2 linked regions of the Parasegetibacter sp. NRK P23 genome follow. The protein of the gene in region 2 interacts with the protein of the main gene of each other region in a pairwise test. Links are inferred from orthologs where the notes say so. Each region holds a gene or a part of one and is shown on either strand. Other genes may lie near its edges.

Region 1 (7,442 bases), 1.2 Mb from region 2 along the record:
AGACCCTCTTTGTTGAAAAGTGGCCGCGACAACGCGTCCGTTCTGATCTACACGGATATCGACCGCTACTTTGGCGTTTTCATTGAAATCATCTTCAAAAGAAGGATAGGTGGTAATCCTGCGTCCTGAAAGTCCACGACTGATCGCTACGCCAGACTTGCCGGTTCCGCCATTACCGGTATAACTATCACTGTCCGGGTTTCCATTGATCTTTCCCTGGTCACCTTTTCCTCCGGCGATGCCCTGGTTGGTGGATTTGTTGTAAGTATCCGCATTGTTGCCGCCCGGGCCGGAAGCTGTTCCTCCTTTGTAAACCGCTTTAGGCTGAGGCTTGGGAGCGGGGGGCGTAACTGTCTCAGCTTTTTTAACCGTTTTATTGACCGGTTTGTCCGTAATCTTCGTTGAGGTGGAAGCACGGGTAGGTTTGGCAATTTCCGGTGCAGCCTCGTCACTTTCATCGGTATCCACATCTTTCATCTGTTCCGTAGTGGAAGAAGATGTTTTGGGCGGATCATAAGAAGTTTCGTTGGACGCCGATGGCGGACCAGGAATTAAAGGTGGTTCTTCCCCAAGACCTTCATCGCTGTTGCCAAGGTTCACTTCAATTCCATCTTCTATTAACACAGGCGGCTGTGCCGGGGTACTCCAGCGCACCAAAAAAAGGATCACCGCCAGTAAGACGTAACTTACGATAGCGTAGATCAGCGCTTTTTGCCTGCTTTTATTTTCCTGTTGTACTGCGATCATGGTATAACTGTTTTCGTTCGAGAGATGCACACTATTCATTTTTTACACACTAATTATCCTTTTTCCCGAATATCTTTTTCAATATCCCGCCCTTTTTTTTTTCGTCGGGCTTGGTCGCTTCTTTTTTATCCTGGGTTTTGGGCGTATCCTTTTTTTCTCCTTTCCGGGCCTCATCCAGCACCTTTTTTTCATCATCTGAAAGCGGCTGCGATTCTACCGGGATATTATTTCCAGGCGTAGGCGTGAACATGTAGTCGTTGGCATCGTAAGTGGGGTCCTGTCCTTCAGCTCCCGGCGGTACTTCCGGCGCTACGTGGAGGTAATCGTACATCACTTCGTTGCGCAGGCTTTCAGGCACAGCGAACTTGGCGGAAGCATCTATGCCTAAAGTTTTGTCTTTGTATACTTCGTTGAAGAAATAAGCCCAGATGGGAAGGCCCATCAATGCGCCCTGTCCGTAATAATTACTGGATATCCTGATGAACGGATCATCGCAACCCACCCATGCACCCGCAAGCAGTTGGGGGGTAAAGCCCATGAACCACCCATCAGTATTGTCGTTGGTGGTACCTGTTTTTCCCGCGGCCTCGCCGGTAATGCCGTATGCGCCACGCAACGCACGACCTGTTCCGAAATCCACGGTACCGCGCATCATATTGGTGATGGTATATGCTTCACCTTCGGTGATCATCTGGATGCGTTCCGTAACGAAGGATTCCAGCACGTTACCGTTCTTGTCTTCGATTCTGCTGATATAAACCGGTTTGGTATTGTATCCGTTGTTCGGGAACATGGTGTAGGCGCGCATCATCTCATATAATGAGATATCGGGAACACCGAGGCAGAGCGTGGGTACTTCAGGAAGTTCACTTTCAATTTTACATTCCTTCAGAAACTGCGCGAACCGCTTGATGCCCACCTGTTTTAAAAGATATGCCGTCACATTATTGAGCGACCATGCCAAACCTGTGGCCATACTGGTGGAAGCGCTGCTGTTGCCGCTGGAGTTTTTGGAGCACCAGTTGTTGTAGGCGGGAAAACATTGTGGGGTGTTCTCACAAGCGGTTTCAGGCGTGAAGCCCAGTTCCTTGATGGCCTGCACGTAGAGCAGGGGTTTGATGGTTGAACCCACCTGCCTTTTGGTATTGATGTTAACGTGGTCGTACTTGAATGTTTTAAAATCCACGCCGCCCACCCAGGCTTTCACTTCGCCGGTCATAGGGTCCATCACCATGAAGCCGGTTTGCAGCATTTGCTTGTGGTATTTGATGGAGTCGATCGGTGTCATTACAGTATCGGTATACCGCTTGCTGTTCCAGGCGAATACCCGCATGGGTACTTTTTCCTTAAAACTTTTACGGATATCTTCTTCTGAAATGTCTTCCGCTTTCATGGAGCGCCAGCGGTCGCTGTTCTTCATCGCGGCTTCAAGAATGTTCTCGCGCCCCTTCCAGATGGATCCGTTCTTGATATTGGCCTGGCTGTTGAGTACTTTCTGGAGGGTGGACATGTGCTTGTTCACCGCCATTTCCGCCGCCAGTTGCATCCGCGGGTTGATGGTGGTGTACACTTTTAAGCCATCGCGGTAAATATTATATTCTTCACCGTTCTCTTTTTTGTGTTCTTTGCACCATTTCTTCAGGTCATCGCGCAGCACATCCCTGAAATAAGGCGCTATGCCGGCGTTTTCATCCATTTTCTTATAGTTCAGTTTAATCGGCTTCAGCTTGTACTTCTGCGCTTCTTCTTCAGGAACCACATTATTGCGCACCATCTGGTCAATCACGGTATTCCTGCGGTCCATGGCATTTTTAGGATACCTCCGCGGGTTATAAATGGTGTTCCCTTTCAGCATACCAATGAGTACAGCCGCTTCTTCGAGTTGCAAACGATCGGGTTCCTTCTGAAAGAAAGTTTTCGATGCGTTTCTGATTCCATACACGTTGTCGCCGAAAGCCACCGTGTTCAGGTAAAGCGTGATGATCTCTTCTTTGGTAAAATTCCTTTCCAGCTTCACGGCTATGATCCATTCTTTCAATTTCTGAACGGCGCGCATGAGTGGGTTACGCGCTCTTGATTCTCCAAACAGGTTCAGCGCCAGTTGTTGTGTGATGGTACTGGCACCGCCTTTACTGTTGAAGGTAAGTACCCCGAATACGGCCCTTCCCAATGATTTGGCGTCGATGCCGGAATGCTCGTGGAAACGTTCATCTTCGGTGGCGATGAGCGCGTTGATGGCGAAAGGACTGATGTCTTTATATTTAACGGAAGTTCTGTCTTGTAGATAATATTTCCCCATCATGGTACCATCGGAAGCGTAAATCTCCGTGGCCAGGGAAGCCGAAGGGTTTTCCAGTTCCGAAATAGAGGGCATAGAACCCAACAAACCGAAGTTGGCGCCTATGATCAGGAGAATAAAAGCACCCAGACCTGCAAAGAAGACCTTCCAGAGGATGCGAACGGATTTTTTCATACAGTAATTTACAATTTAATCCCGCCCAAAGCTAACAAAAAATGTACCTATAGTTGGGCACAGCGATATTTAATCACTTGATTTTAACAGCCTCCTGCCAGAATTCAAGATAACCGCCCGTTTCACGTTTTTCCTGCAGGGTGGGGAGGTTCGCTTCGCTGATCACGAGGAAGCTGTATTTGGCCGCGGGTAACCAGGGCACGATCTCCGTACCGGCTTTCGCACGGGCCCCATTGGCGTACTGAATAGCGGAAGCGGCATCGGCGAAGCCGGAGAAACTCAACAGGCGGATGGTATCATTCAACTGGATGTTTCCCGCGTTAATGGGTTGACCGGCATAATATTCCCTGTTGTAACGGATAAAGGCGTTCCTGGCTTCGGAAATGTACACGGGATCCACTTTGTCCAGCACAAGCATTACGTAGTGCGGCTGCGCCGGGTTATAAATGTACCCGTTCTTAGAGAAGAGTGCCACTGGTTTTATGGCCGGAAGATTGGAGGAGATACTGTCTTTTTTTACGGGCAGTTGTGTTTTTACCAGTTGCTGCGCGGAATCCACCCGTACATTCTTCGCGGCATCCACATCCTTGTACTTTTGAATGATACTATCGGGCGTAACGGGTGCCTTGAGGGATGAATTTTTGTTGAGTATATTCTTTTGAGCGATATCCGTTTTAATACCTGGTTGAATACTGGTGTTTATACCTGCCGATTGCACGGTTTTTATCTCTTCTTCCAGCACTGTCTTTTTCGCGAAAATAGAACTGTCAACAGGCGCGGTTTCATCTTCATCCCTGGTTACTTCCAGTTTGGTGAGGTAATCTTCAATTTCTTTCCTCCTGGCCAGGATGGATTTAAGGTGCTCGGCTTTCGGCGCAAGGGGAGACGTGGTAAACGAGGAAGTGATGCGGTTCAACTGCTGGATCGCATTGGCATCATCGCGCTGTTTAATATGGTAAACGGCTTCGATATACAACAGCTGCGGGGTCCAGTACACCTGCCCGTACATACTATCGGCGCTGCGTTTCATATCCAGTGCTTCCTGGAAGGCGCCTTCAATGAATTTGTTGTAGATTTTTTCGTAAGTAGCGGTGGCCGCTTTTTCATGGTTCGCGGCACTGTTTTTTACCTGTGAGGGATCTACGGTTTTTACCGCGGCATTGCTGCCGGGGAACTCTTTTTGAAGTTGTGTTTTAAACCGGGCGGCTTTATCGTTTAATCCCAGTTTCCAATAGCAGTAATACAGGTTGAAGTATATATTTTCTTTGTTGGTCGTATTGGGGAACCTTGCGAGCAATGCTTCATATTGTTCCGCCGCTTTGGCGTAATCTTCGAGTTTGTCCTGGTAGGCGAAACCAATTTCGTAGAGCGCGTTGCGGATGGAATCGTTGGATACCTGCATTTGCTGCTCGGTAAGTGGCACCTTGGCTAAGAGTGATTCATACGTAATTTCTGCCGTAGAGTCCTGCACCTGCTCATTGGATGCAGTCACCTCCTGGATTTGTGTATTGCGGTCAATGGCCGACATTCTTCTCCAGTTGTCGGCATCCGGGCGATCGCCCCATTTTACATTGAATTCACTTCTTCCTTTCGAGCGGAGCCCGGCATTGTAGAAATACCATTCTCCCTTACCGGTTCCGGCAAACAGGTCGGCGGGCGCTTCTTCATTCAGTGCGGCGGAGCCGGTATATTTGCCGCGTTGGGCCTTAGCGGAAGCCTTGGCTATTTTTTTCAGGATATCGTCCCTTTCATTTTCCGGAAGCCGGGCCAGGTATTGCAGGCTATCCTGCCTTTTTACCACGGCAACATTTGCGGCGAGTGTGCCCAGCGCCGATTTTCTCGCCAGGATAAGGTCCGCAGATTCAATAGCGGGTTCATCGAGGTTGATGCTGTCGTAAGCGTTTTTGGCCAGCAGGAATTCGCCCGTATTAAAATAGGCGTTGCCCAGTTCCACCCAAGCCTGGTTGCGCAAAGAAACATTCGCGCTGTTGAAGCGGATGCTGCGTTGCATGGATTGAATGATGCCCGTATGGTTGTTCCGTTCCTTGTCCATAATGCCCGCGGTAAAATATATGATGTCGCGGTAGGTCGTATAGTTATCGCGGCGCGCCATTTTATACAACGTCAGGATATTCTCATTGATATAATTATCTCCTCCTTCTTTGTTCAGGCGGATGGCGTTCAGGCGGGCGTAAATATCCTGGATGGGGTTGAGCGTGCTTTTGATTGATTTATTGTACCAATCGATGGCCTCATTCCGGTGGGCCGCTTTTTCGTGGAGCTGTGCGATCAGGAATTGCCATCTTGAGGTTTCCGTAGTGCCTTCTGCGGAGGGCAGTGCTTGTTCCAGGTAAAAAGCCGCGCTGTCGTATATATTATTGGTGTAGAAATAATAGGCCTGCATCTGCGCGAGTTCGGGTTTCAGCCGCTCAGGAAACTGGGGGTCGAGCCGGAGCGATTGTATGAGGGCCGAAGCTTTTGCCATATTACCCTGTTCAATAGCGGTGCGGATGATCCATATCAGGCCCTCGTTCCTGGAGGGGGCTTCAGAGAACATTTTTTTAGGGAGGTTCCGGTTTTCTTTGGTGGAAACCAGAAACGCGTTTCCACCTTCACTGGAATTGCTGGCGATTATTTTCGCGTAGCCGTCTTTTTCCCTCGGGGCGAACGCCGTATTCAGGAACTGGAAAGTCAATGCCGCGGAATCAAGGTCGTTGCGGAGGAAATAAGCCCTGCCGATCAGCAGGTACATGTTGTCGATCCAGTCGTTGCGGAGGTCGTGCAACACGATGCCCGCCGTCGCCTTGTAAATAACGGAATCCAGTTCAGCCTTGCTGGCTGCGGTATTTGTAAGAGAATAATTGTAAAAGGGGAGCAGTTTGGTGAAATCATCCACGTGCATGGTTTTCGCCTGCTTCAATACATTATCAATCTTCAGGGTTGCGTTGTAGAAATAATTGTAATGGGTGATGGTGTTTTGAACGAACCTCCGGCTGCCGGTGAACTTTTTCGTGTAGGTTTTTTCATAACCCAACGCCCTGTTCTCGTACTTTTTAGGTTTCTCTAACCTGAGTTCATAACCTTCCTGCCCGAAACAAAGCACTGTCGGGGAAAAAAAAGTGGAAAATAATATAAGATTTCTGATGACCGCCCGCATGAAGCAATTCTACACCTTAATAACTGAAATTCAATAATATTATTGTAATTTGATTGGCAAAAATCGTTTACTTTCGATCCGCAAACCTCTCTTTATGGCCAAATCTGATGCCAATTCCACACTCAAACGCCTTCAAAACCGTTATCGTCTGGTGGTGATGAACGATGATACCTATGAAGAGGTGGTCACTTTCAAACTTTCAAGGCTCAGTGTGTATGTATTTTTAAGCACGATATTTGTTGTGCTGGTGGGGCTCACGGTGGCGCTGATCGTTTTTACCCCCCTCAGGTATTATATTCCGGGGTATGGCAGTTTGAATGAAAGAAAGGCCCTGATGAACCTGAAAATAAGAACAGATTCCCTGGAAAGGGAAATGAAGTACAAGGATGTTTACCTGGAAGGGATCAAAAAAGCACTTACTGGAGATGGAAATGTGGTACTGGACACAACATTGCTGGCCATACCACACGTGGAAACGACCAATGAATAAACCATTTTTGATAATCCTAAAATCCGGACCATGTTCAACTCAAAATCCAAATCCGATTCCACGCCGCTTTCCACCAACGGCGGAACCAGCCTTATTGGCGCAGGCACCATTTTCACGGGCAATGTTGTAGCCCCCGGCGATATGCGCATCGACGGTACCATCAAAGGGAATATTTCCAGCAAAGCAAAGATCGTAATCGGCCCGGACGGGCTGGTAGAAGGCGATATCGAAGGCGACCAGGCTGATATTATGGGGCGTGTTTCCGGCTCCGTAAGGGTGAACGACCTGCTGTACCTTCGTGGAGGCTCCGTTGTGGACGGCAACATCAGCGCGAAACAGCTCCAGGTGGAACCCGAGGCCAAATTCAACGGGCAATGCCAGATGATTGTTCCTGCACCCGCAATGGCCGCCGCCCAGTCAAAAGAAAAAAACGACAAAAGGATACCTGCCCTCGCCATAGGGCAGGGATAAGTTCCTCTTTGTTTTTCCCTAATTTTGCAGCCACGCGGTAAAACCCCGCGTGGCTAAATTTTTTATATGGACAAACAGGTGGCAAGGAAATCCTTTTTAGCGAT
Region 2 (17,530 bases):
GAACAGGTAAGCGAGGATCAGCCAGATCATACTAACGGAGGCGACTTTGGCGCCTTGCGGAATTTCGGAGGAGCCGAAGGCGAGGAAGCCGAAGCCCAGGCCGAGCAACAGTAACCCGATGCCGAACTTCACAGCACCGCTGGGGTTAAACTTACTCTCCCAGAGTTTGGAGAACAGGGGAGCGAACGTGATGATGAAAAGTGAGTTCAGGATACCGAACCAGGTGGCGGGAACCTCGGTACCCGTCGCGGAGAATTGCCTGGAGAGCATCCAGATCACGATACCCCAGATCAGGACAAAACTGAGGGAAAGAATAATATTGGCCAGCGCGTATTTCGCGAAGGTTTGCTGGAAGAGTTTGAACAATACATAAGAGATGATGCCCAAAGGAACGATGGTGATCAGCGTATTGATGACCTTAAAAGCCATGGCACTCGCACCTTCCAGGGAGCGATTGGTGTAATCGCCCGCAAAGATGGTCATGGAGCCGCCCGCCTGTTCAAATGCCGCCCAGAAAAACACGGTGAAGAACGCGAATATCACCACGGCGATCATCCGGTCTCTTGTAATACGGTCGTAGCGGATGATCCGGCTGATCAGAATAAATACAAAGATGAGCACGGCGGATACGATGGCGAACGTATCACCGGGGTTTCCGGCTACTGTAAAGTTGAAGAAATTGTACTCGGATATTTTCGACATCGGGTCGTTGATGATCCAGAGTAACCCGGTGATGGCCACTATTGCGATGAGGAACAGGTCCAATTTGGTAAAGGGATTCAGTTTATCTCCGTTCTCATCTACCGTTTTTTTCACAGCGGAAGTATCCGTGTTTTTCTCCGGTTTCAGACCAACGTTCCCGAAAATATTCTGGGAGAAATAAAACTGCAGCATGCCGAAGAACATGAAGATACCGGCGAGTCCGAAGCCCCAGCTCCAGGAAACCGTTTCCCCGATGTATCCGCAGAGCATGATGCCCAGGAAGGCTCCGGCGTTCACACCCATGTAGAATATAGTATAAGCACCATCTTTTTTATCCTGATGGTCCTTGTACATGTTGGAAACGATGGAGGTCATGTTGGGTTTGAAGAAGCCGTTCCCGATCACCAACAGGAAAAGTCCGAGGTACATGAAGAACTGCGTTTCGAAGGCCATGGAAGCATGTCCCAGTGTCATTAATGTGGCGCCCAATACTACCGCCCACCGGTAACCGATGATTTTGTCCGCCACATATCCGCCTAAAATGGTGGTGAGGTAAGCGAGGGAAGTGTAGGAACCGTAAAGTGCCAGGGCGTTCTCCCGCGGCCATCCCCAGCCGGGGTTATCGCCAATGATAGACGAGGTAAGGAACAATACAAGCAGGGCGCGCATGCCGTAGTAGGAGAACCTTTCCCACATTTCGGTGAAGAACAACACGAACAGTCCGGAAGGATGCCCTAATACTTTTGATTTGAAAAAATCATTGGTTTCAAAGTTCATAACTAATCAGATTGATGTTTTTATTTAACGCCGTGCATGTATTTCTTAAGGAAGGGAGAGAGCAGGAGCAGCAGTCCTCCGGAGATCAGGCCCACGATAAACAGGAACCAGAACAACTCGGAATAGGCGTTCAGCGAAGCTTTCACATCGGTTACCACGCCGCCCACGGTTTCCACGCTGGCGATATTGGCCAGCACCGCGGCGATGAATTCAGAACCGGCGGTAGCCAGGAACCAGGCGCCCATCATAAAGCCCACAATGCGGGGCACGGATAATTTGGTTACCGCTGAAAGTCCTACGGGTGAAAGCGATAATTCGCCCAGGGTATGGAACAGGTAGGTGAGCACGAGCCATACCAGCGGTACTTTACCCAGGCTATCCGCGTTTTTGATGCCCAATACCAGCACGCCGAAGCCGATGCCCGCGAAAAGCAGTCCCATAGCGAATTTCACCGGTGTATTGGGTTCCATCTTTTTCTTCGCCAGTTTGATCCACAGCCAGGCCAGTACCGGGGCGAGCAATATAATAAAGAGTGAATTGAGGGATAAGATCTGACTGGCTTTCACTTCTCCGCCTAAAACGTTGCGGTCCACCACCCGGTCGGCGAACAGGTTCATGGAAGTATAGGCCTGTTCGAAGAGCGCCCAGAATACCACGGTAAATATGATCAGGATCAGGAGCACCAGCATCTGTCCTTTTTCCTGGGGCGTACATTTCCGCAGGATGAACCAGAGCAGGAAGGCCACCACCGCGATGGATACGGCCGACAGAATGGTGCCCACCACATGGTGGTACTGCACCAGTTGCCAGCACACGAAAACGCCTGCGAGGGAAAGAATATAGATCAGCCATTCCCGGCTGATGCCAACAGGTGTTTTTTGTTGGAGCAGCGCCGGGTCCTTGGGTTCGGCCTTGCCCATCAGAAATTTCTGTCCCCAGATGAATACGATCAGTCCAAGCAGCATCCCGATGCCCGCCGCGCCAAAGCCGTAGCGCCAGCCATAGGTTTCCCCCAGCCATCCGCACAACAGCGTCGCGATGAATGAACCGGTGTTGATGCCCATATAAAATATAGTGAACCCGGAATCCCTGCGGGGATCGTCTTTTTCATACAAAGCGCCCACGATGGTGGAGATATTGGGTTTCAGGAATCCCACGCCCATGATGATCAGCCCCATGGAAAGGTAGAATACCTGTATGGCCGATTCATCCCGCACCACATTGCCCGCAGCGTCGTAATAGGCCTGGAAGCCTTCCACGGCCATGCCGAGGTGACCAAGTACCAACAGGATGGCGCCGAAGATCACGGCTTTCCGGAAACCGAGGTATTTATCGGCCAGCAGTCCGCCCAGGATGGGCAACGCATAAACGAGCGCCGCGTAGTTGCCCACGATTTCGTTGCCTGCTTTGTCGGTAAAAAAATGGTATTTGGTGAGGTAGAAGATCAGGAGGGCTTTCATGCCGTAGAAAGAGAACCTTTCCCACATTTCGGTAAAAAAGAGCACAAAGAGACCGGGTGGGTGCCCGGCAATAGTCCGCTGCCCCAATGCAGGGTTAGGTGAATTCATACGCAGGTTGCAAAAATGTTGACAATAAAATAACGGGGCGTAAAATACTGATTAATTTGACGAATTTCGTGGCTCATTTACGGTTTATGAATATTTTACTGATAGGATCAGGCGGGCGTGAACACGCACTGGCCTGGAAATTAACACAAAGCAAGGATTGTGATCAACTCTTTATAGCCCCCGGAAATGCGGGTACTTCGGGCTGCGGTACCAACCTGAACATCGGGGTCTCCGATTTCGAAGGACTGAAAGCCGCCTGCCTGGAACACCAGGTCGGTTTGGTAGTGGTGGGGCCGGAAGAACCACTGGTGAAAGGAATTGTAGACTTTTTTAAAGCCGATGGTGCACTGGCACATATCCCCGTAATCGGTCCTGCGGCCTACGGCGCGCAACTGGAAGGCAGCAAGGCTTTCGCAAAAGCATTCATGCAGCGGCACAACATTCCCACGGCAGCCTATGCTGAATTTACAGCGGATAATTATGCGGAAGGAGTGGCTTATTTAGAACAACACGACCTGCCCATCGTATTAAAAGCCGATGGACTTGCCGCCGGCAAAGGCGTACTGATCTGCCAGAGCAGAGAAGAAGCCATTGCGGAATTCGAGCAGATGATTCAACATGCGAAATTCGGTTCCGCGAGCGCGAAAGTGGTGGTGGAAGCTTTTTTAGATGGGATCGAACTGAGTGTTTTCGCCCTTACTGATGGTAAGAACTACGTGCTGTTGCCCGAAGCGAAAGATTACAAACGCATCGGCGAAGGCGATTCCGGGTTAAATACCGGGGGCATGGGCGCGGTATCTCCCGTACCATTCGCGGATGCCGCATTTATGAAGATGGTGGAAGAACGTATCGTGAAACCCACTATCGACGGGTTCTACAAAGAGAATATCGACTATACCGGGTTCGTATTCTTCGGGCTGATTAAAGTGAAGGGCGAGCCTTTCGTGATCGAATACAACTGCCGGATGGGCGATCCCGAAACAGAAGTGGTGATGCCCAGGCTGAAAACCGATCTCGTTACCTTGCTGGTATCAGCCGCTAAAAAAGAACTGGACCAGGTAAAAGTGGAAGCCGATGCACGCTTTGCCGTTACGACCATGGCCGTGAGCGGAGGTTATCCCGGGGATTATGGCAAGGGTTTTGTTATATCGGGGCACGATGCAAACCTTCCCGAAGAAGCAGTGCTTTTCCATGCAGGCACTACGGAAAAAAACGGATCCGTGGTTACGGCTGGCGGAAGGGTACTCGCACTTACGGCTTACGGCAACACCGTAAAAGAAGCGGCTGAACTTTCAAGATCGTTCCTCGGCAAAGTAGTGTTCGAAGGAATGTATTTCAGAAAAGACATCGGTTACGAATTCTAAACAATTAGGTGAATGGTTTCATTGGGCTGAAACCCTTGTAAACACACGGGTTTCACAATACTTGTATAAAACCTGGAAACAACAACCTGTAAAATTGTATATTCGAATAATTTGCATCAATTTTGCAACATCCTTTCTAACCATCAGATTCCGAAAAAATGGGATTATTTAACTTCCTGACACAGGAAATTGCCATGGATCTGGGTACCGCGAATACCCTCATCATACATAACGACGAGATTGTAGTGAACGAACCTTCGATTGTAGCGCTCGACCGCAACAATCCGAAGTCGGTGCTGGCTGTGGGTAAACGCGCATTGATGATGCACGAAAAAACGCACGAGAGCATCCGCACCGTGCGCCCGTTGAAAGACGGGGTGATCGCCGATTTTAACGCCGCTGAACTCATGATACGGGAAATGATCAAAATGATCTATCCCAAAAAACCGCTCTTCCCCCCAAGCTGGCGGATGATGATCTGCATCCCCTCCAGCATTACGGAAGTAGAAAAAAGGGCCGTGCGCGACAGTGCCGAACAGGCTGGCGCCAAAGAAGTTTACCTGATCCACGAACCCATGGCCGCCGCACTGGGTATCGGGATTGACGTGGAAGAACCCGTGGGCAACATGATCATCGACATTGGTGGCGGTACCACCGGTATTACCGTGATTGCCCTGGCCGGTATCGTTTGCGACCAGAGTATACGCATCGCCGGTGATGAATTCACCGCCGATATCATGGAAGCGCTTCGCCGCTACCATAGCCTGCTCATCGGGGAAAGAACCGCTGAGCAGATCAAGATACAGATCGGCGCTGCCATGAAGGACCTCGATAACCCACCCGATGACCTTCCCGTAAACGGACGCGACCTGGTGACCGGCATTCCGAAACAAATCATGGTCTCTTTCCAGGAAATCGCCGAGGCCCTCGACAAAAGCATCTTCAAAATAGAAGAAGCCATCCTGAAAGCGCTGGAAACCACTCCGCCCGAACTCGCGGCGGATATCTATAGAAGAGGTTTGTACCTCACAGGTGGCGGTGCCCTGCTCCGTGGCCTCGACAAGCGCCTCAGCCAAAAAATCAAACTGCCCGTTCACGTAGCCGACGATCCGCTGAAAAGCGTGGTGCGCGGTACCGGACTGGCCCTCAAACACTACGATAAGTACCCATTTGTTATGCGATAATTTTGAACGTTGAATGCCGGATGTTGAACTGAACTTCATCCCAAATTCAAAATTCAGAATTCAAAATATAAAGAAACCGTGCGCAACATTTTCCTCTTCATCAGAAGATATGCCATCTTCCTCTTCTTCCTGGTGTTGCAGGTTGTGTCGCTTTCTTTACTTTTCTCCTACAATAAGTTTCACCAGGCCACTTTCATGGGGATATCCAATGAAGTGAGCGGGAAACTCAATTCCGAGTACAACGATGTGGAGTTGTATTTCAAACTCAAGCAAAAGAACAAGGAACTGCTGGAAGAGAACAACCGGCTCCGCAATCAGTTGTCCGTGAACTACGGGAAAAGAGATACTTCCGTCCAGGTGATCAGTGATACCGTCCGGATCGATAGTACCGGGTTCTACCGGAAATTCCTTTCGCTGCCCGCTCAGGTAATCGACAATTCCACCTCGCGCCAGAGCAATTACCTGATGATAGACCGTGGGGCCAACCAGGGCATCAAAAAAGACATGGGCATCGTTTCCGCGTCGGGTGTAGTAGGGAAGGTGGTAGATGTGAGTGGCAATTACGCCGTTGTGATGAGCTTGTTGCACCGCCAGAACCGGATCAGCGCCAGCGTAAAGAAAACAGGAGAAACCGGTTCTGTAGAGTGGGATGGTAAAAACCCGCTGTTTATTACCATGAAAGAAATTCCCAAAAGCGTGCAATTAAAGAAAGGAGATAGTGTGGTTACCAGCCGTTATTCCGATCATTTCCCCCCCGACATACTGGTAGGTACGGTGGAAGAAATCACTTCCGAACCGGCCAGCAACTTCCATACTGTTAAATTGAGAACAGCCAATAATTTTTTCAACGTTCAATACGTCTATGCGATAGAGAACCTTGAAAAAGGCGAACTGCAACAATTAAAGCAGGCAACCAGGAACCAATGAGTGAACTTCTGAAAAATATCATCCGTTACGTGGTGTTCCTGTTGGTGCAGGTATTCGTGCTGAACAATATTCCACCGCTGCACCAGTTTGTGGTCCCTTATCTTTATTTTCTTTTCATATTATGGTTGCCCTTCCATATCAACCGTTTCGCGTTGTTGCTGATCGGTTTCCTGTTTGGACTGAGCATGGACGCGTTCACCAAAACGCCTGGTCTGCATGCCGCGGCCTGCATACTCATCGCTTATGTCAGGCCCTTCATCATTAACCTGCTTACCTCCCGTGATACCGCTGAATTCAATTATGTGTCTCCTTCCGCTAAAAGTATGGGTTGGGCGCCTTATGCCACCTACGCCCTCGTGCTTACGCTGATGCACCATACCTGGATGGTATTGCTGGAATGGATGCAGTTCGGAACTTTTCTGTATTTTATTGGAAAAGTAGCGGCCACCACCGGCATCAGTTTCCTGATGATCATGCTGGTGGAAATGCTGTTTCCAAGAAAACAAAGGTTCCGTACCAATACCGCATAACTTACTTCGCACTGAAATAAACCTGTTCGCAGCATGTCTGTATTCAATCAATCTAGGAGTAATGTGGTCCGGGTGATCTTCCTGGCCATGTTCCTCATCATCGTGGTACGGCTCTTCACCCTCCAGGTGCTTACGAGTAAGTACCAGAAGCTGGCGGAAGACAATGCGCTGCTGATTAAGACTGTTTACCCCGACCGCGGTATCATATACGACCGCAACGGGAAAGCCATTCTCAACAATTCACGGGCCTATGACCTGATGATTACCCCGGCGCAACTGAAGAACCCTGATACCCTTACGCTTTGCCGGTTACTCGGCATAGATACGGCGGAATTCAAACAAAGGGTGATCACGGCGGTGCTGAAGAACGGCAGGTACCGCCCATCGGTGTTCCAGGGGCTGCTTTCCCCGGAACAATACGCAGGTATCAACGAGAACATCTGGAAGTTCACGGGGTTCGACCTGCTGCAACGTCCCATCCGGCAGTACCCGTACAATGTGGGCGCGCATATTTTCGGTTACGTGGGTGAAGTGGATTCCGCGGCCATCAGGCGTTCCAACTATTTCTACCGCATGGGTGATTATATCGGGAAATCCGGACTGGAAAACACCTACGAATCTGTATTAATGGGCCAGCGTGGGGTGGAAGTGCTCATCAAAGACAACAGGAACAGGATACAGGGATCATACGAGAACAAACGCTATGATACCCAAGCGGTGGCAGGAAGAAACCTCCGCACCTACCTTGACGTTGACCTCCAGGTGATGGCGGAAAAAATGATCGCCAACAAAGTTGGAGCCGTAGTGGCCATTGAACCGAAAACCGGTGGTATCCTCGCCATGGCCTCCGGCCCCACATTCGATCCCAACATGCTTACGGGCAGCGATGGTAAGAAGAACCTCAACAGGATGTTGCTGGACGTGGCCGCGCCACTGATGAACCGGGGAATCAAAGGGCAATATCCTCCGGGATCTACATTTAAGCCGCTCCAGGCATTAGTGGCATTGGATGAAGGCATCATCACCCCGGCCTTCGGCTACCCATGTTCAGGAAGATATTATGCCTGCGGACATGGCAAACCCGCCTGTACCCACAGCAATGCCGGGCACGCCGCCAACCTGCGACTCGCCATCGCCAACTCTTGTAACTCTTATTTCTCGCATATCTACAGGATGAGTGTTGATAATCCGGCGCTCGGAGGTGTGAAGAACGGCTACCACAAATGGGCCGAATACATGGACCACATGGGCCTTGGACATACCCTGGGCGTGGACCTGCCCAGTGAAGACAAAGGCAATATACCAGATACCGCCAAGTACAACGCTACTTACCGCGGTGCCTGGAACTCCTGCACCAACCTCACATTGGGCATCGGCCAGGATATGATGACGGCAACGCCGTTGCAACTCGCCAACGCGATGTGCATCATCGCAAACAAAGGATATTATTACATCCCGCATATTGTTGAAAAAATTGAAGGGGAAACCGAGGCCGATACATTGCTGAATAAATACAGGGTAAAACAAACGCCCCTCGTAAACCTTTCCAACGATACATATGAAGCGGTAATGGATGGTATGCAGGACGTGGTAATCAGCGGTACAGCTATTTCTGCCGCAATCCCAGGCATCAATATCTGCGCGAAAACAGGTACGGCACAGAACAGAAGGTACATCGACGGAAAAGTAGTAGAACTGAAAGACAACGCGGTGTTCGTTTGCTTTGCGCCCCGCGAGGATCCGAAAATCGCCATTGCCGTAGTCGTGGAGAATGCCGGTTATGGCGGAACCTGGGGTGGCCCCATCGCCTCCATTATGATGGAGAAATACCTGAACGATACCCTTCGTCCGGAGCGGATCAAAAAAATGGAAGAAGTGGCCAGCGCCAACCTGATGCCCTGGTACCTGAAAAGACTTCAGTTCAAGGCTGACTCTGTTCGTGCATACAAGTGGCTCGAAGCGTACAAAGACAGTTCCATGCTGAAAAGGTTCTTCGAGAACAACCGGGTGAAAACCGATTCCACCAAAAAGCCTGAAACCCCGAAGAAAGAAGGTGGCCAAACGTTTACCAACAGGATCGTTTTCCTGAAGCCTGATGAAAAATACTATTCTTCCAAAACCCTATCCGCATAAATTATGAAGAACCCCGGTATATCAAAAGGAGTTGATTGGGTGGTGATCTGGATATACGTGTTCCTGGTGGTGATCGGGATCATGAGCATCTTCGCGAACGAATACCGTGATGGCGAAGACTGGGTGCAAGGGCTGCTGTCGTTTAAAACGGATTACAGCAAACAGTTCTTTTACTTCGGTGTATCGCTGGTGCTGGCCACCTTCATACTGGTAACAGACAGCAAATTCTTTACGGCTACCGCGAACATATTTTATGCCTTCGGGATATTCCTGATGTTGCTGGTATTCCCCTTCCATACGGAAGTAAAAGGAACGGAATCGATCATTCGTTTCGGAGGAGGCTTTCAGTTGCAGCCCGCGGAACTGTGTAAAGTGTTCGCGAACCTGGCCCTGGCCAAATACCTTTCCCGGGTGGAAACGGATTTCACGAAAACAAAGTCGCAACTGATTGCGGCCGCTATTGCCCTGGTGCCCGCCATCCTCAGTATCGCGCAAAAAGAAACGGGTCTGGCCCTGGTCTATTTTTCATTCTTTCTCGTGATGTACCGGGAAGGCCTACCTATCACCGTATTGCTCATTGGCTCTTCCCTGGGCATCCTTGTGGTGGCTACCCTGTTGCTGGACCCCAATACCCTCGCCATCGCATTAACCATACTGGCTGTTCTGGCGGCCTATCTTATGCGCCGACAGATCAGGCGGCGGAAGTCGTTGCTGGTCTCCATTGCCCTGATATGGCTGGTGGCCGTAGGCATACAGCGTTTCGGTGTGCCCTTCCTGTTCACCAAAGTATTCGCCAAACACCAGGTGGAACGCATTTTCGACCTCGTGGGCCGGGAGAACCCTTATGCCGCCAATACGCCGGAAGAGATCGCGGCCAGCCTGAATAAAAAGAAGCCGGAAGAGAACTACAATGTTCGTCAATCCAAAATCGCCATCGGCTCCGGCGGATGGATCGGGAAAGGCTACCTGAAAGGCACACAGACCCGCTACGATTTTGTGCCCGAACAACGAACGGATTTTATTTTTTGTACGATAGGTGAAGGATTCGGCTTCGTGGGCAGTGTGCTGTTCCTCGGCATCTACACCTTCCTGTTGCTCCGCATCGTGATGATCGCGGAACGCCAACGCAGTACTTTCTCACGCGTATACGCTTATGGTGTGGCCAGCATCTTTTTCGCCCATATCGCCATTAACATCTGTATGACCATCGGGCTTGCTCCGGTAATCGGTATCCCATTGCCTTTCGTGAGCTACGGCGGTACTTCGCTGCTGAGTTTCTCGGTGCTGCTGTTCATCATGATCCGGCTTGATGCGGACAGGCAGATGGTGTTGCGGTAGGTTTTTTTCACGCAACTGCTTTACTGCTTCGTTTCTCGCAGTGCGCAGCGCAAAGGAGCAAGGACGCAAAGCCTTGTTTGTTTGCAGCGGGTTGATATTTCAAGCACTTATTTGTTCACTGAAGACATAAGTGTTGAATATTGGCGCCAATTGCCTGATAAAAGGCTAAAAAGCCTTAACCGCTCCTTGCGTCCTTGCACCCTTGCGTTGCGAAGTGCGCAGCACAAAGCAATTGCGTGAACTACACTAAACGCTATCTTCGCACCGAACAAACATGCTCCCATGAAAATCATCCCGCTTTCGGAAGGCTCTTTCTCCATCGATCAAACCAAGCAATTCGTTCCTTTCAACAAAGAAAACGATGATATCCAGCAGCGGCCCACCGGCAGCTTACTGGTAGAGGTACAGCCGTTCGTGGTGATCACTTCCGAAGACATCCTCCTGCTGGATGCGGGATTGGGCTTCGCAACTGAAAACGGCGTATTACAACTCCATAAAAACCTGATGGACAACGGCATCAACCCATCGGAAATCACGAAAGTGCTGATGAGCCACCTGCACAAAGACCATGCGGGTGGTGTTTCACAAAAGAATGAAACCACCGGCGAAAGAACATTATCCTTTCCCAACGCCACTTATTATGTGCAACGTGCTGAAATGGATTTCGCCTTCTCCAAAGGGTTGCCCTCATTCATCCCCGAAGAACTTGCGCCACTTCAACAGGCACCAAACGTTCAGATACTGGAGGGCGATGGCGTTTTAAACGGATACATCAAATACGAAATAACGGGGGGACATTCTCCCTACCACCAAGTGTTCACGATTGTAGATGGCGGCGAAACAGTATTCTTTGGTGGAGACGAAGCGCCGCAACTGGGGCAGATGAAAAAGAAGTATATCGCTAAATACGATTATGACGGTAAAAAAGCGATGGAATTACGGCAGGAATGGTGGGAAAAAGGCCAGGAAGCAGGATGGCATTTCCTGTTTTACCATGATGTGAAAACACCGGTTTGGGGTGGGTGAAAGCGCTTTATTTACCAGCAAATACGTTTAGTGGATATGAATTCACATACAATCAACTCTTCCTCTGTTTCTATGAATACGACAGTATATTTTCTTTTATAGGAGATGCACTTAAATCCCAGCAGTGCTCTTTCCGGTTCCCGGCATAAAGCATAGGATTTTCTTGAATCGGAAAGTTTTAAGAAAAAATCATATGCATCATCAACAAATTTTTCCGCGGTAGCCACCAGACCTTTTGATTCCGTGAACCAGGCAATTTCGGCGAGGCTATCTGCAACGGATTGTTTGATGATTACTTTTCTGCCGCCGCCCATTTGTGAATCAACTTTTTACTATGTAATCGCGCTTGCTCAATCGTAAGTGTTTTCTCTGGCTTTATTTTAAGCGCTGCTTTTTTTTGTAAAGCCGTATAGTTCTTGATGGGAACAAATACATACTTCTTATTGTCAATAATCACTTCATTCATGGTATTCGAATTGTAGCTGTAAATTACAATAATCTTTGTACCGGACGCATTACAAAAAAAGAGGCCTGCCCTGAAAAGAGCCGGCCGTTGCTAACCTATGAAAAACACCTAGTTTAAATAAGGTGAAAATAGCTTTACCTGAGGTTATTCTTTCTGTTGTTCTGCCGTTCCAACCTGCGTTCCTGGATCTCTTTCTGCACGTAACGGTTGAATTCTTTTTCTTCCGTGAAAACCTTATTGGCTTTTTCTTTGCCCAATACCTTTGAAAACTCCTCCCTGTACTTCTTCCTAACGCCAACCACTTTTTCTTCAAAGGCGATTTCATCGTCCTGGTTCTTCATTTCCTGCCTTGTTTTCCGGATTTCCGCTTCGTAATTGTTGTATACCGGCCAGAACTTTTGCGCTTCTTCGGGAGAGAGGTCCAGTTTTCTGGTGAGAAAAGCAATCTTCAGGGCTTGCACCCTTCCAGCCGGATTTTGCGCCAACGATACAGTCGTGAAACCAAGGAAAACCAATGCAAGTAATAATATTTTTTTCATCTGATTGTATTTTTTTTAAGACTCTGCCGAAAATTTAGAAGATATCTAATGAAGGCTTCCTTCCTTTAGATATTGTTCCTTCACATACTTTTCAAGTTCTTCGGTGGAATAGTCTGTAAGCATCGCCTGAATGTCCTGGTCAGAAATTCCTGTTGGTTCAGCCTCTTTGGTTGTCGGGTCCGTGGGGGTGAGCGCTTCGGCGTATTTGGAAAGCTCTTCATCTGAAACCTGGCTGAAAGCTACTGCCGGAGCGGCCCCGGTAATTTCCTCGTTACCGATGAACCGCCATACGGCGATGCCCATTACAGCTACGATGCACGCGGCCGCGAGCCAGCGCAAACGCTTCGGAAACAATTGCACCACTTTTCCCGGTTGCTGCTCCTCCTGTTTCACCCTGGCCAGGAGGGTTTGCGGAAGTTCCTCAAAATACCCTACGGGTACCTGCTGTGGCATCGAAGGGCTTTTTTCCCATAACGGCGCTTCCTCCAGCCCAACGATGGCGGCCATCGTTGTGGGGAGTTCATCGAAATATCCTTCGGGCACACGGTAGGTGGGTACCCGTGGGATATCGGCCACCAACTGGCTGATGCTCAATAATTCATTGTGTATTTGCTCGTTCATCTCATTCATTAAGACCCTTGTATCAAAGAAAAGTTTAATGATTCTTTATGAAATCCTCTATTTTTTTGACCGCGTGGTGGTACGATGCTTTCAGTGCGCCTTCGGAAGTTTCCAGTACACGGCTCATTTCTTCGTAAGGCATTTCATCATAATAGCGCAGCGAAAATACGATCCGTTGTTTTTCAGGCAGTTGCTGGATGGCCAATTGCAGTTTCCATTCCAGTTGTTTCGGATCGAAAAATGGGTCGGCCTTCACCTTATTGCTCATCGTTTCCACCTGCTCATCAAGGGATGCCGTGCTTTTTTTCTTTTGTTGTTCGAGAAAGCTAAGGCATTCGTTTGTGGCCACGCGGTACAACCAGGTGTACAGTTGCGCATCTTCCCTGAAATTCGCCAGGCCGTTCCAAACCCGGATAAATGTATTCTGCAATACATCATTCGCGTCTTCATGTTCTACAACCATCCTCCGGATATGCCAATACAGCTTCTGTTGGTACTTCCGGATAATGGCCGTGTAAGCGCCTTCCTTTGTGGCGGGTTCCCGGAATTGGATGAGTAAAAGCCTGTCGTCGTCGTTCAACGCCATTCGGTGCGATTTGCGGGGAAGATAGGGATTTTGAGGAATTTCTGGCGGTGTTTTACATGTCCTGATTTGGGTGGTTGCATCGACTTCGGTGCAGTGTTTTTCTTTTCAGGGGAATTTGTGGCGTTAAAAATGCGGCAAAGCCTTGCCTGGCGAGGGGTTGGGGGAGAAGCGGGTCTCCGGAGCCGGTTTGGAACCGGTGCCACCGACGTTGTTTTCCGGCGGCTTCCACGGTGTAACAGGGTTACTTGCGTTGGTGTTTACACCGTAACGTTTGCGTATGAAGGTTGAAAAAAAAGAGGTGCCGCATTTACTGCAACACCTCTTTAAATATTAATCTTATGGCTATGCCCTCTTTTTTAAAGAAGGCCATCCGCCATAAACTATCCTTTTCTTTTGATCGCTTTCTCCGCCGCTTCCACGATGAAAGGCGTATCCAGACCGTACTTCTTCAGGAGTTCAGTAGGTGTACCGCTTTCCCCGAAGGTATCGTTGGTACCGATGTATTCGATGGGGATGGGGAGGTTTTTCGCAGCTACCTGTGCGATGCTGTCGCCCAGACCACCAATAATATTGTGCTCTTCCACGGTTACCGCGCATTTGGTTTTGCTGATGGATTTCAGCACGGCTTCCGTATCCAGCGGTTTGATGGTGTGGATGTTGATCACTTCCACGCTATAGCCTTTTTCTTCGAGTTGCAGGCCGGCTTCAATGGCTTTCCATACCATGTGGCCGCAGGCGAAGATGGAAACGTCGGTTCCTTCTGAAAGCACCTGTGCTTTACCGATTTCGAATGGCATATCAGTAGTGAAGATGGGCCAGGAGGGGCGACCGAAACGCAGGTAAACGGGGCCTTCGTAATCCGCTACGGCGATGGTGGCCGCTTTGGTTTGCGCATAATCACAGGGAACGATCACGGTCATACCGGGAAGCATCTTCATCATGCCGATGTCTTCCAGGATCTGGTGGGTAGCGCCGTCTTCGCCGAGGGTAAGTCCGGCGTGGGAAGCGCATATTTTCACGTTCTTACCGGAATAGGCCACGGATTGACGGATCTGGTCATACACGCGTCCGGTAGAGAAGTTGGCGAAAGTAGTGGTGAAGGGAATTTTTCCGCCGATGGTAAGTCCTGCGGCGATACCGATCATGTTGGCTTCGGCGATACCTACCTGGATAAAACGGTCGGGATTTTCCTTGATGAATTGCTGGAGTTTCATGGAACCCGCGAGATCGGCGGTGAGCGCCACCACGTTGGGGTTGGTGCGTCCCAACTCGGCGATACCGTCTCCGAAACCACTGCGGGTATCCTTGTTACCAATTGATTTGATTGATTGTAGCATGATGTTTTGTTTTGAAAAACTATAAAAATAGCAAACTTAGTTCAACCCTGCGTGCTGGTTGGAATAGAAACTTTCGTCGGCTTTCAGCTTCTGTTCCCATTTCCAGGCGGTGGACATCATATCATCGATATTGTATTTGATGTCCCAGCCCAGGGTCTTAACGGCGTATTCGTTGTTGGCGTAAATGGCCATCACATCACCGGGACGACGGGGTCCCACCATATAGTTCAGTTTTTCACCCGATACTTTTTCAAAAGCCTTGATGGCTTCGAGCACGGTTACGCCTACGCCTGTGCCGAGGTTGAATACTTCACATCTTTTATCAGATTTGCCGGCGATCAGGAAGTCTACCGCGAGGGTATGGGCGCGGGAAATGTCGCAAACATGGATGTAATCGCGGAGGCAGGAGCCGTCGCGGGTGTCGTAATCGCCGCCGAATACCTGTACCTGCGGCAGTTTACCGATGGCGGTCTGGGTAATCACGGGCACCAGGTTGCTGGGTTTACCCAGCGGAAGTTCTCCGATCAGCGCGGAAGGGTGTGCGCCTACCGGGTTGAAGTAACGGAGCAACACACATTGCGTATTCACCGCTTTAGAGAATTCGTTGATGATCTGCTCACCCATTTGTTTGGTATAACCGTAAGGCGATTCCGCCGGTTTAGGTGGTGTTGCTTCGGTAACCGGAATCTTATCAGGACTTCCATACACGGTGCAGGAAGAAGAGAATACGAAATAAGGCACATTGAATTCCTGCACGCATTTCAGCAGGTTGATCAGCGAAGTGAGGTTGTTCTCGAAATACATCAGCGGTTGCTCCACCGATTCGCCCACGGCTTTGTAGGCGGCGAAGTGGATGATTCCCGCAATGTCTTCATTCTCCTGGAAAATAGCCCTGGTGTCATCGAAATTGCAAAGGTCCACTTTGTAATTCTTGATGCCCCTGCCCACGATTTTTTCAGCGCCCTCAAGGATGCGCATGGTGGAACGGGAGTTGTTGTCTACGGAGATAACGTCGTAACCATGTTCAATCAGGTCTACTATAGTGTGGGCTCCTATATAACCGCAGCCCCCGGTAACTAAAATCTTAGGCATATATATTATGTTGGTAATTTTTATATCAGCTCCATCAAATATTTTCCATAACCGCTTTTCATCAGTGGTTTAGCGATCTCTTCCAGTTTCTCTTTCCCGATAAATCCTTTGCGGTAGGCGATCTCTTCAATGCAGGCGATCTTGATGCCCTGGCGTTGCTCGATCACCTGCACGAATTGTGAGGCCTGCATTAGCGAATCGAAAGTGCCGGTATCCAGCCAGGCGGTACCACGGTCCATTACGGAAACGCGGAGCTTGCCTCTTTTCAGGTATTCTTTGTTCACGTCGGTGATTTCATATTCCCCGCGCGGTGAGGGCTGAAGGTTTTTGGCGATCTCAATTACATCATTGTCGTAGAAATAAAGTCCGGGAACGGCGTAATTGCTTTTGGGCTGAAGGGGCTTTTCTTCAATGGACACCACTTTATTGTCCGCGTCAAATTCCACCACACCATACCTTTCGGGGTCGCTCACGTGGTAGGCGTATACGATACCGCCATCCGGGGTGGTATTCTTTTCCAGTTGCTGGCCCAGGCCCACACCGTGGAAGATGTTATCGCCGAGTACCAGCGCCACATTGTCTTTCCCGATAAAGGATTCGCCGATCACGAAAGCCTGTGCCAGTCCGTTGGGAACGGCCTGTTCGGCATAAGACAAGGAAAGTCCGATCTGTTCCCCTGTGCCCAGCAGTTTTTTAAACAGTGGAAGATCCTGTGGCGTGGATATAATCAGAATTTCGCGGATACCTGCCATCATCAGGGTGGAAAGCGGGTAATAGATCATGGGTTTATCGTACACCGGCATGATCTGCTTGCTGATGGCATAGGTGATGGGGTGCAAACGGGTTCCGGATCCTCCGGCGAGAATAATTCCCTTCATGAATGATTTTTTATGATCGCAACCGGCTCAACGGGTTTTTTCAGGCAAGCCGTGGTTGCGGGGTTGTTGGATAAGTTTCCAAAATAACAACATAATTCACTAAAAAAAGAACCCGCAACGGGATTCATTGCGGGTTTTTATCATACAAACGGTTGTCCGTTTATTTAAAGAGTGTTACAATGTAATATACCAGGGCCGCCAGCAGGGCACTTACCGGTATCGTGAGTATCCAGGCCCAGAGCAGGTTGATGGTGACCCCCCAGCGCACGGCCGATACCCTTTTGGTAAGTCCGACCCCGATGATGGAACCGGTAATGGTATGTGTGGTACTTACCGGGATACCCAGTTTTTCGGTGATGAACAGCGTGAAGGCTCCCGCGGTTTCGGCGCTTACGCCTTCCAGTGGTGTTACTTTGGTGATGCGGGTTCCCATGGTTTTAACGATCTTCCAGCCGCCCATCA

The links.
Region 1: the proteins of mrdA (region 2) and M4J38_RS08870 interact in binary tests that used the Escherichia coli proteins (3 or more experiments, as listed by UniProt). The link is inferred for Parasegetibacter sp. NRK P23 from one-to-one orthologs.

Annotation. Positions count from the first base shown.
Region 1 is NZ_JAMDLG010000001.1:2,175,248-2,182,689, reverse strand. What follows is about bases 509-3,551. They hold M4J38_RS08870 (transglycosylase domain-containing protein), read right to left. Parts: upstream 3,221-3,551; coding sequence 797-3,220; downstream 509-796. Other genes in these bases: M4J38_RS08865 (tetratricopeptide repeat protein), read right to left, coding at 3,294-3,551; M4J38_RS08875 (hypothetical protein), read right to left, coding at 509-747. Outside these bases: more of M4J38_RS08875, read right to left, coding at 1-508; more of M4J38_RS08865, read right to left, coding at 3,552-6,377; M4J38_RS08860 (hypothetical protein), read left to right, coding at 6,472-6,867; M4J38_RS08855 (polymer-forming cytoskeletal protein), read left to right, coding at 6,898-7,338; M4J38_RS08850 (hypothetical protein), read left to right, coding at 7,405-7,442. UniProt on the Escherichia coli protein: Cell wall formation. Synthesis of cross-linked peptidoglycan from the lipid intermediates.
Region 2 is NZ_JAMDLG010000001.1:3,411,412-3,428,941, forward strand. Bases 6,690-9,635 are described here. They hold mrdA (penicillin-binding protein 2), read left to right. Parts: upstream 6,690-7,085; coding sequence 7,086-9,185; downstream 9,186-9,635. Other genes in these bases: M4J38_RS13805 (rod shape-determining protein MreD), read left to right, coding at 6,690-7,052; rodA (rod shape-determining protein RodA), read left to right, coding at 9,189-9,635. Also shown: M4J38_RS13780 (peptide MFS transporter), read right to left, coding at 1-1,479; M4J38_RS13785 (peptide MFS transporter), read right to left, coding at 1,500-3,047; purD (phosphoribosylamine--glycine ligase), read left to right, coding at 3,134-4,411; M4J38_RS13795 (rod shape-determining protein), read left to right, coding at 4,570-5,595; rod shape-determining protein MreC, read left to right, coding at 5,674-6,522; more of M4J38_RS13805, read left to right, coding at 6,519-6,689; more of rodA, read left to right, coding at 9,636-10,523; M4J38_RS13820 (MBL fold metallo-hydrolase), read left to right, coding at 10,806-11,549; M4J38_RS13825 (hypothetical protein), read right to left, coding at 11,561-11,863; M4J38_RS13830 (hypothetical protein), read right to left, coding at 11,842-12,015; M4J38_RS13835 (hypothetical protein), read right to left, coding at 12,150-12,554; M4J38_RS13840 (hypothetical protein), read right to left, coding at 12,600-13,175; M4J38_RS13845 (RNA polymerase sigma factor), read right to left, coding at 13,210-13,761; M4J38_RS13850 (transketolase family protein), read right to left, coding at 14,142-15,098; UDP-glucose 4-epimerase GalE, read right to left, coding at 15,135-16,190; glucose-1-phosphate thymidylyltransferase RfbA, read right to left, coding at 16,211-17,068; M4J38_RS13865 (inorganic phosphate transporter), read right to left, coding at 17,229-17,530. UniProt on the Escherichia coli protein: Catalyzes cross-linking of the peptidoglycan cell wall. Responsible for the determination of the rod shape of the cell. Is probably required for lateral peptidoglycan synthesis and maintenance of the correct diameter during lateral and centripetal growth.